One region of the Lactobacillus sp. UMNPBX16 genome, then DNA from elsewhere that is predicted to be linked to it. Evidence: predicted binding sites of a transcription regulator. Region 1 holds the regulator's gene; the other holds the start of a gene.
What was found. The regulator HrcA, encoded in region 1, represses chaperone genes, less so after heat shock. The targets are predictions, from matches to a motif close to TTAGCACTCNNNNNNNNNGAGTGCTAA.
Positions count from the first base shown of each region.

Region 2: the regulator HrcA is predicted to act here: its motif matches at 2,749-2,775, upstream of CP367_RS03270 (Hsp20/alpha crystallin family protein).

Region 1 covers NZ_PCYU01000036.1:24,172-28,841, reverse strand. The annotation lists gene truB (tRNA pseudouridine(55) synthase TruB) at 1-481, shown strand, start outside; gene ribF (riboflavin biosynthesis protein RibF) at 487-1,437, shown strand; gene hrcA (heat-inducible transcriptional repressor HrcA) at 1,575-2,624, shown strand; gene grpE (nucleotide exchange factor GrpE) at 2,637-3,221, shown strand; gene dnaK (molecular chaperone DnaK) at 3,238-4,670, shown strand, end outside.
Region 2 covers NZ_PCYU01000012.1:37,038-41,707, forward strand. The annotation lists gene trpS (tryptophan--tRNA ligase) at 1-617, opposite strand, end outside; gene CP367_RS03250 (SOS response-associated peptidase) at 735-1,328, shown strand; tRNA gene CP367_RS03255 (tRNA-Gly) at 1,338-1,408, shown strand; gene CP367_RS03260 (CPBP family intramembrane glutamic endopeptidase) at 1,456-2,118, opposite strand; gene greA (transcription elongation factor GreA) at 2,198-2,659, opposite strand; gene CP367_RS03270 (Hsp20/alpha crystallin family protein) at 2,901-3,326, shown strand; gene CP367_RS03275 (C1 family peptidase) at 3,469-4,670, shown strand, end outside.

The sequences.
Region 1 (4,670 bases):
AGTTGAACGGCCTCAGAGAAGGGTTGAAGTCAAACAATATGATCTAACTAAAGAACCAGTTTTTGATATAAATACTGGGCAAGAAAGCTTTGATTTTAAGATTAAATGCAGCAAAGGCACTTATGTTAGATCGTTAGTTAATGATCTAGGTGAAAAATTAGATTGCCCCGCAACGATGACTTATTTGAGAAGAACAGCTAGTTCTGGCTTTGATATTACACAAGCAGTAAAATTAAAGGAGATTGAAGAGAATCCGAAAAAGGCCACTGAACTTATACAGCCGATTGATGCATTTTTTAAGGAATACACTCAGGTTGATTTAACTGAAGAAAAGTGGCTTAAAGTTAAAAATGGAGCAGGTATTTCGCTTGAAACTAATGCGAAAAAAGTTGCACTACGATACAATAAAAAGGTGAAAGCAATTTATGAAAAAAAAGGAAAGCTTTATCGCCCAAGCTTAATGCTGTTGCAAAATGAATAAATGAAATGAAGGAATTAGCTGTGAAAATCGTTCATTTAACATATCCTGTTAAGGAAAATATTTTATCTACTAGAATTGTGCTTGCCCTTGGCTTTTTTGATGGGGTTCATTTGGGACATCAGCGCTTAATTAATCAGGCTAAAGAAATTGCATTACAGAAGAAATTGTCATTAGTTGTGTTGACCTTTGATCGACATCCTAAGGAAGTTTATGAGTCGAAACGAGATTTTAAATACTTAGAAACTTTGGAAGAAAAAGCTAACAAAATGGCGGAATTAGGAGTAGATTATTTGGCTGTTTTACCATTTACTAAAAATTTCAGTCAAATTTCTGCACAAGAATTTGTCGATAATGTAATTGTCAGATTAAATGCTGATACCGTTGTTGCTGGCTTTGATTACACTTATGGTCCTAAGAATATTGCAAATATGGCTAATTTACCCCAATTTTCCAAAGGGCGTTTTAATATTGTAGTGATGCCAAAGCAAACTTTTAACGGTAGAAAAATTGGCTCAACTGAAATTCGTCAAGCAATTAAGGATGGTCAGATGGAATTAGCCACTGAATTAATGGGGCACCATTATGTAATGAGTGGTATCATTGGGCATGGTAAACGAAATGGTCATAAGCTAGGCTATCCAACAGCTAATTTGATTTGGGCAGACCATAAGGTGATTCCTAAAATTGGAGTTTATGCTACCAAGACTAAAGTAAATGGTAAGTGGTATAACTCCATGACTAGCGTTGGCTATAATGTAACCATTAATCAGGACAAGAAGATATATATTGAATCTAATATTTTTGATTTTAATGAAGATATCTATGGTAAGCCAATGAAGATCAAATGGTATAAATATACCAGAGGTGAGAAAAAATTTGCCGGATTACCTGAACTGAAAGAGCAACTTGAACGAGATGAGCAAGAAATTAGGGCTTATTTTAAGCAAAAGGGTTAAGAAGCTACGTACTTTGAAAAAAGTGCGTATTTTTTTGAATAAAATTAGCAATCTACTTGATTTAGTGCTAATTTCTGGTATCATATTAACTGTTAGCACCTGAGAGATGTGAGTGCTAAAAGTGAGGGCGATATAATATGTTGACCGAGCGTCAAGAGCTTATTTTAAAAACAATAATTACAGACTTTACACAAAGTCATGAGCCAGTAGGTTCAAAGACCGTAATGAAGCAGTTGCCAATTAAAGTTTCAAGTGCAACGATTAGAAATGAAATGGCCGTGTTGGAAGAGCAGGGGTTAATTGAAAAAACTCACTCTTCAAGTGGTCGAATTCCTTCAAGCGAGGGCTATCGTTATTATCTTGATAATTTAGTTGAGCCGTTGCAATTACCAGAGTCTGTTTATAATACAATAGGAAGTCAATTAGATCGACCTTTTCATCAAGTAAATGAAATTGTACAAGAAGCTGCACGAATTCTGTCAGATTTAACTAACTATACCGCATTTGCGGAAGGACCTGAGAGTCATGATGTTAGAGTCACAGGATTTAGAATTGTACCGCTGTCTCAACGACAGATTATGGCAATTTTGGTTACAAGTGATGGTAACATTCAAAATCAGGTATATGCTTTGCCACATAATATTCACGGCGAAGAAATTGAAAAGGCTGTCCGCATGATTAATGATCAGTTAGTCGGAAAGAGCCTAAATGAAATCAACGTTTCGTTGCTAAGTGAATTAGCTAAAAACGAATTAGGCGGCGAACATGTGACTGAATTGCTTAGTTTAGTTGAAGATGTCGTAAAAGATGCAGCTAGTGAGCAGATGTATGTGGATGGACAGATTAATTTGCTCAATAATACTTCTGAACATGATGTAAATGACATTCGTTCTTTGTACGAGTTGATTGATCATAATAATCTGTTCACTAATTTAATGGATGCAAAGGTGGATCCAAAGTCTGGAAATTATCCAGTAAAGGTTAAGTTGGGATCTGAATTACCCAATGATTTATTAAAAAATTATAGTTTGCTGACAGCTGAGTACAGCGTTGGCTCCCATGGTAAAGGAACTATTGCTTTACTTGGACCAACGAATATGCCATATTCACAAATGATTGGGTTGCTTGAATATTTTAGAAATGAACTAGCTAAAAAGTTGCTTGATTATTACGGCAAGTTTCAATAAAGGAGGTTAGCCGTGAGTAAAGAAGAATTTCCAAGTGAAAAAAATCTAGAGCAAAAAGAAAAGACTTCTGAGCCTAAGGCTAAAAAAGAAGCCGATAAAGGTGAAGAAAAGAAGCAAGAAAAAAATAAACAAGATCAAAAATTAGCTAAAGAATTAGCTGATTTAAAAGATAAGAACAAGGATCTTGAAGATAAGTATTTGCGTAGTGAAGCAGAAATTCAAAATATGCAAAATCGCTACACTAAAGAACGTGCTCAATTAATTAAGTACGAATCTCAAAGCTTAGCGAAGGACATTTTGCCAGCAATGGATAATTTGGAAAGAGCCCTAAGCGTTGAGGCCGATGATGATGTGTCTAAGCAGTTAAAGAAGGGCGTGCAAATGACCCTGGATGCACTTGTGAAGGCAATGAAAGATCATGGTGTAGTTGAGATTGAGGCTGATGGCGTTAAATTTGATCCGACATTACATCAAGCTGTTCAAACAGTAGCAGCTGAGAATGATGATCAAAAAGATCACGTTGTTCAGGTTTTACAAAAAGGATATCAATATAAGGATAGAACACTAAGACCAGCAATGGTTGTAGTTGCTCAATAAGAGAGGAAGCTAATATATGTCAAAAGTTATTGGGATTGACCTTGGGACTACTAACTCAGCAGTTGCAGTTCTTGAAGGTAAAGAACCAAAGATTATCACTAATCCAGAAGGTAACCGGACTACTCCTTCAGTAGTTGCATTTAAAGATGGTGAAATTCAAGTCGGTGAGGTAGCAAAGCGTCAAGCTATTACCAACCCTAATACCATTGTTTCAATTAAGCGTCACATGGGTGAAGCTGATTATAAGGTTAAAGTTGGTGATAAGGAATATACACCACAAGAAATTTCAGCATTTATTTTACAATATATTAAGAAATTCTCAGAAGATTACTTGGGTGAAGAAGTTAAGGATGCTGTTATTACTGTTCCTGCTTACTTCAATGATGCTCAACGCCAAGCTACTAAGGACGCTGGTAAGATTGCTGGTTTGAATGTGCAAAGAATTATTAACGAACCAACTGCTTCAGCATTAGCCTTCGGTTTAAATAAAGACCAAGATGAAAAAGTCTTAGTATACGACCTTGGTGGTGGTACTTTTGATGTTTCTGTATTGCAATTAGGTGATGGTGTCTTTCAAGTATTGTCAACTAATGGTGATACTCATCTTGGTGGTGATGACTTTGATCACCGTATCATGGATTGGTTAATTAAGAACTTTAAGGATGAAAATGGTGTTGATTTGTCGAAGGACAAGATGGCAATGCAACGCTTAAAGGATGCTGCAGAAAAAGCAAAGAAGGACTTGTCAGGTGTATCAAGTACTCATATCTCACTTCCATTCATTTCTGCTGGCGAAGCTGGTCCATTACACCTTGAAGCAGATTTAACTCGTGCTAAGTTTGATGAATTAACTGCTGACTTGGTAGAAAAGACTAAGGTACCATTTGACAATGCATTGAAGGATGCAGGTCTTACTGTTAATGACATTGACAAGGTTATTTTAAATGGTGGTTCTACTCGTATTCCAGCTGTTCAAAAGGCAGTTAAGGAATGGGCTGGTAAGGAACCTGACCATTCAATTAACCCTGATGAAGCTGTAGCTATGGGTGCAGCAATTCAAGGTGGTGTTATCTCAGGTGATGTTAAGGATATTGTTTTACTTGATGTTACCCCATTGTCACTTGGTATTGAGACCATGGGTGGTGTCTTCACTAAGTTAATCGACAGAAACACTACTATTCCAACTTCAAAGAGTCAAATCTTCTCAACTGCAGCAGATAATCAACCAGCTGTAGATGTTCACGTATTGCAAGGTGAACGTCCAATGGCTGCAGACGACAAGACTCTTGGCCGCTTTGAATTAACTGATATTCCACCAGCACCACGTGGTGTTCCTCAAATTCAAGTTACCTTCGATATCGATAAGAACGGTATTGTAAATGTATCTGCTAAGGATATGGGTACTGGCAAGGAACAAAAGATTACTATTAAGAGTTCATCCGGTTTATC
Region 2 (4,670 bases), on a different contig from region 1:
AGTGACTTTGACATCTTCGCATTACCATCAAGTCCTGGCAAACGTCCTTGACCTTTAGGTGGGAAATAACCTTTAGGTTCAACCAAAACATCACAATTATAAACACGGTTAAAAGTCCTAACGATTTCACGTGTTTGTTCCAACATTGGTTCCTGGTCATCTCCAACAGGAATAACGGTTGCTTTAAAAGCGGTGATATCAGCAGCTTGAGAAACTGGATAGTTTAAAAAGCCAATTGGAATAGAGTCTTTGAAATCTTTTTGCTTAATTTCTGTCTTAACAGTTGGATTTCTTTCAAGCCGAGCCACAGTTACTAAATCCATGTAGTAAGCAGTCAATTCAAATAGAGCAGGAATTTGTGATTGAACATAAATAGTTGATTTAGCTGGATCAATACCAACAGCTAAGTAATCTAAAGCTACTTGGATCAAACTATTGCGAATTTTTTCCGGATTACGAGCATTGTCGGTCAAAGCCTGTGTATCCGCAATCATAATATATGGATCATATTTACCTGAATTTTGTAATTTTACTCTATTCTTTAATGAACCGATATAGTGACCAATGTGCAGCTTACCAGTAGGACGGTCACCAGTTAATAAAATTTCTTTCGCCATCTTTTTGCTCTTTTCTAATTTTTAAGTTTATTTTTTTATTAATATTAATTGTTTAATTACCTAATTTTAACAAAAAATAGGCTATGATTAAACTAGCCCTAAAGAAAGGAAATGCGTATGTGCAACCAGTTTCGTTTACCTAATTTAAAACAAATTCAACAATATCTCAAAAGCGATCTTGACCTGCCCTTAGTTACACCAAATTTTGACATTCAAGCACAAGATATTTTTCCTAACCAAGTAGCACCTGTTTTGCTTTATCAAAATGGTCAATTGCAATTAAGCAACAAAAAATGGGGCTATCCAAGTCCCGTTGATCCAAAAAAGCCATTATTTAACGCTAGAATTGAGCGATTTTATGATTCAGCGCCTTCAATGTGGGACAAATCCTTTGCCAAGCAACGTTGCTTAATCTTAACCGAAAAATTCTTTGAATACGCTAAAACTACCCATATTGCTGAAAACGGTCGTAAATACCATGATCGCTACGCCTTCCGCACTAATCAACCACTTACCTTAATTGCAGGTATTTATGATCAGGATTATTTTTCAATGGTTACTACCGCGCCTAACAAAGATATGGCGCCAATCCATAATAGAATGCCTCTAGTTGTTATGCCCAACGAACTACGCCGCTGGCTTTTTCAAAATTTTACCAGCTTAATTGATCGTAAAAGTGTTGATCTTCAAATAGAAAAAATGCTAAAATAAAAACATATTGCGGGTATAGTTAAATGGTAGAACGACAGCTTCCCAAGCTGTAGATGCGGGTTCGATTCACGCTATCCGCTTTTTTTATACAAAAATAAGGATGAGAATTTTTCTCATCCTTTTGTTTTTAAATCATAATCACTGTAAGTACGCCACTAACTACAGCTAAGTAAATTGGCATCAATAATGTTTGTGTGTACATATAGCTCCAAGCAAACACCATGCCATAAATTGCATCAATAATAAAGAGTACTACTGAATTTTGAAAGTTCAGTAAGCTATAAATCAGACCTGAAACAATGATCCCCATAATTGCAACTTGCTTAGTATTTCGCCGAAAAGCATAATTGAACAAAAAGCCAGTCGCCAAAAATTCTTGTAGGATTGGTAATACAATTCCTTGGACAACGATTAAAAACCAAAACATGTTAACTGATTCACTTTTGGCATATATCAATTGGAAATCATAATGACTAATCCTGCCATATGATTGTAAGTATGAAATCGAAATCTGTGTAACTGTAATCACTAATGTTAATAGAACAACAGTTGACAAACTGCCCAACCATGGAAGTTTAAAATCACGGGCAAAAAAGCGTTGCTCTCGATTGAAACGATAAACATAAAACAACAGAATCATGGCTGCAACTAAGCCGAATAAAATCAAATCCCAAATATGAACCGGAGATTTTCTAGTAACTAGCTTTACTACTGCAAACACAGCGACATAGCCAGCTAAATAAACGGCATAGCGGATCACATTACCCTCTCTTGATTGTGGCGTATTCAAATTCTTCACTCCTACTCTGAATTGTATCCTACAAAACCCATATTATACCAGAAAAAGACAGTTTATTATAGTTCTCAACTTATTTAACTTCCACAATCGTTACTTGATATTCACCTGCTGGTGCAGCCACCGTTGCTGTTGTACCAGCCTCCTTTTTCATGATTGCTTGACCCAATGGAGAATCAAAAGAAACCTTGCCAGCAGCAAGATCCGCTTCCATTCGCCCAACTACTTTGTATTCTTCTGTTTCATCATCGTCATCAAACTTAAGCACAACGGTCTTTCCTAGATCAACCTTACCATCATCTTCAGCTTTAACAATTTCGGCATACTTTAATTGTTTGCCTAGGTAACGCAGACGACTTTGTAAGTGACCTAGATCACGTTTTGCTTCAGTATATTCAGTATTTTCCGAAAGATCACCTAAAGCTCGTGCAGCCTGCAAAATTTTAATTCTACGTGGCCGATCTTTTTTTAATCGAGCAATTTCATCCTCAATTTGTTGATAGCCTTCTGGAGTCATTTTCTGAAAATATACCATTTCTATTTCACAAACTTTCTTTATTTTTCTATACGTAATAATTATCTACAATCTCAGAATGTTATTGTAGCAGCGTTATCAGTCTAAAATTAGCACTATGCATTTTTGAGTGCTAATTTGTGTCATTTCTATAAAAAGCGACTACAATAAACAGTGTAAGGAGAAAAGAGATCAAGAAATGAGTTGATCTTTTCCTTATATTCTAATTAAGCAAATACAAAAATGAAAGGAAGTTTTATTTATGGCAAACGATATGATGAATCGGCGCAACGACATGATGGATGCAATGAATGATTGGTTTGGTTTTCCAAGAAACTTCTTTGACGATAATGAAATTGAAAACATTATGCAATCTGATGTTGCAGAAACTGATAAGGACTATCTAGTTAAGATTGACATGCCTGGCATGGATAAGCAGGATATCAACGTTAACTATAATGACGGTACGTTAAATGTCAGCGGCACAAGAAAATCATTTAAGGACACTAGCGATAAAAATAGAAATATCATTCATAAGGAAAGAAGTGAGGGCAGTATTTCTAGAAGCTACAGATTGCCAAATGTAGTTGCAAGTGAGATTCATGCAAAGTATGATAATGGTGTATTGACCATCACTTTGCCAAAGGAAACTGCCGGCGATGATGGCAATTCTATAAAAATTGATTAATTTATTAGGTTTATGCAAGAGGTCTAATAAGTTAACGGATTAATAATTCTCTACAAGCGAGTTCTAATTGAACCCGCTTGTATTTTGCTTTAAAATAGAGTTAGTTTAGAAAAAAATTATAAAATTAAAAAGGAGATTTTTTATGGCTCATGAATTAACTGTGCAAGAACTAGAAAAGTTCTCTGCCGAATTTAATAAAAAACCTGAAAATAAAGTCGTTGCTCGTGCAGCTCAACGCAGTGGTGTGCTTGAAGCATCTTATAACGACCGTGTTCAAGGACAATTAACCAGAGTATTCTCAACCGAACTTGACACCAACAACGTTACTAATCAAAAGCATTCAGGTCGTTGCTGGTTGTTCGCAACTTTGAACGTTTTACGTCATGCTTTTGGTAAAAAATACAAGGCTAAAGATTTCACTTTCTCACAAGCTTACAACTTTTTCTGGGACAAGATTGAACGTGCCAACATGTTCTACAACAGAATCTTAGACAGTGCTGATATGCCACTTGATTCACGTCAAGTTAAGGCTGACTTAGACTTTGCTGGTAGTGATGGTGGACAATTCCAAATGGCTGCCGCTTTAGTTGAAAAATATGGTGTTGTTCCTTCATATGCAATGCCAGAAACTTTTAACACCAATGATACTACTGGTTTTGCGACTGCTTTAGGCGATAAGTTAAAGAAGGATGCTTTAGTATTGCGCCACTTGAAGCAATACGGCAAAGATGATGAAATTAAAAAGGTTCGCGAAAAATTTTTAAGCGAAGTTTACCAAATGACTGCTATCGCAGTAGGTGAACCACCTAAGACTTTCGATCTTGAATATCGTGATGATGATAAGAAATATCATTTAGAAAAGAACCTTACTCCACTTGAATTCTTGCATAAGTACATGGGCGATGTCGATTTTGATGATTATGTTGTTTTAACCAATGCTCCAGACCATGACTATAACAAGCTTTATGGTCTACCAGCTGAAGACAACATTGAAGGTTCACTGAGAATTAAGCTTTTGAATGTACCAATGGAATACTTGTCCAGCGCTGCTATCGCTCAATTAAAAGACGGCGAAGCTGTTTGGTTTGGTAACGATGTTTTACGTCAAATGGACCGTAAGACTGGTTACCTTGACACTAATTTATACAAGTTAGATGACTTATTCGGCGTTGACCTTAAAATGTCTAAAGCAGACAGATTAAAGACCGGCGTCGGTCAAGTGTCACATGCCATGACTTTAGTTGGTGTTGATGAAGACAACGGCGAAGTTCGTCAATGGAAAGTTGAGAACTCATGGGGCGATAAATCTGGTGTTAAAGGCTTCTACGTCATGAATAATGAATG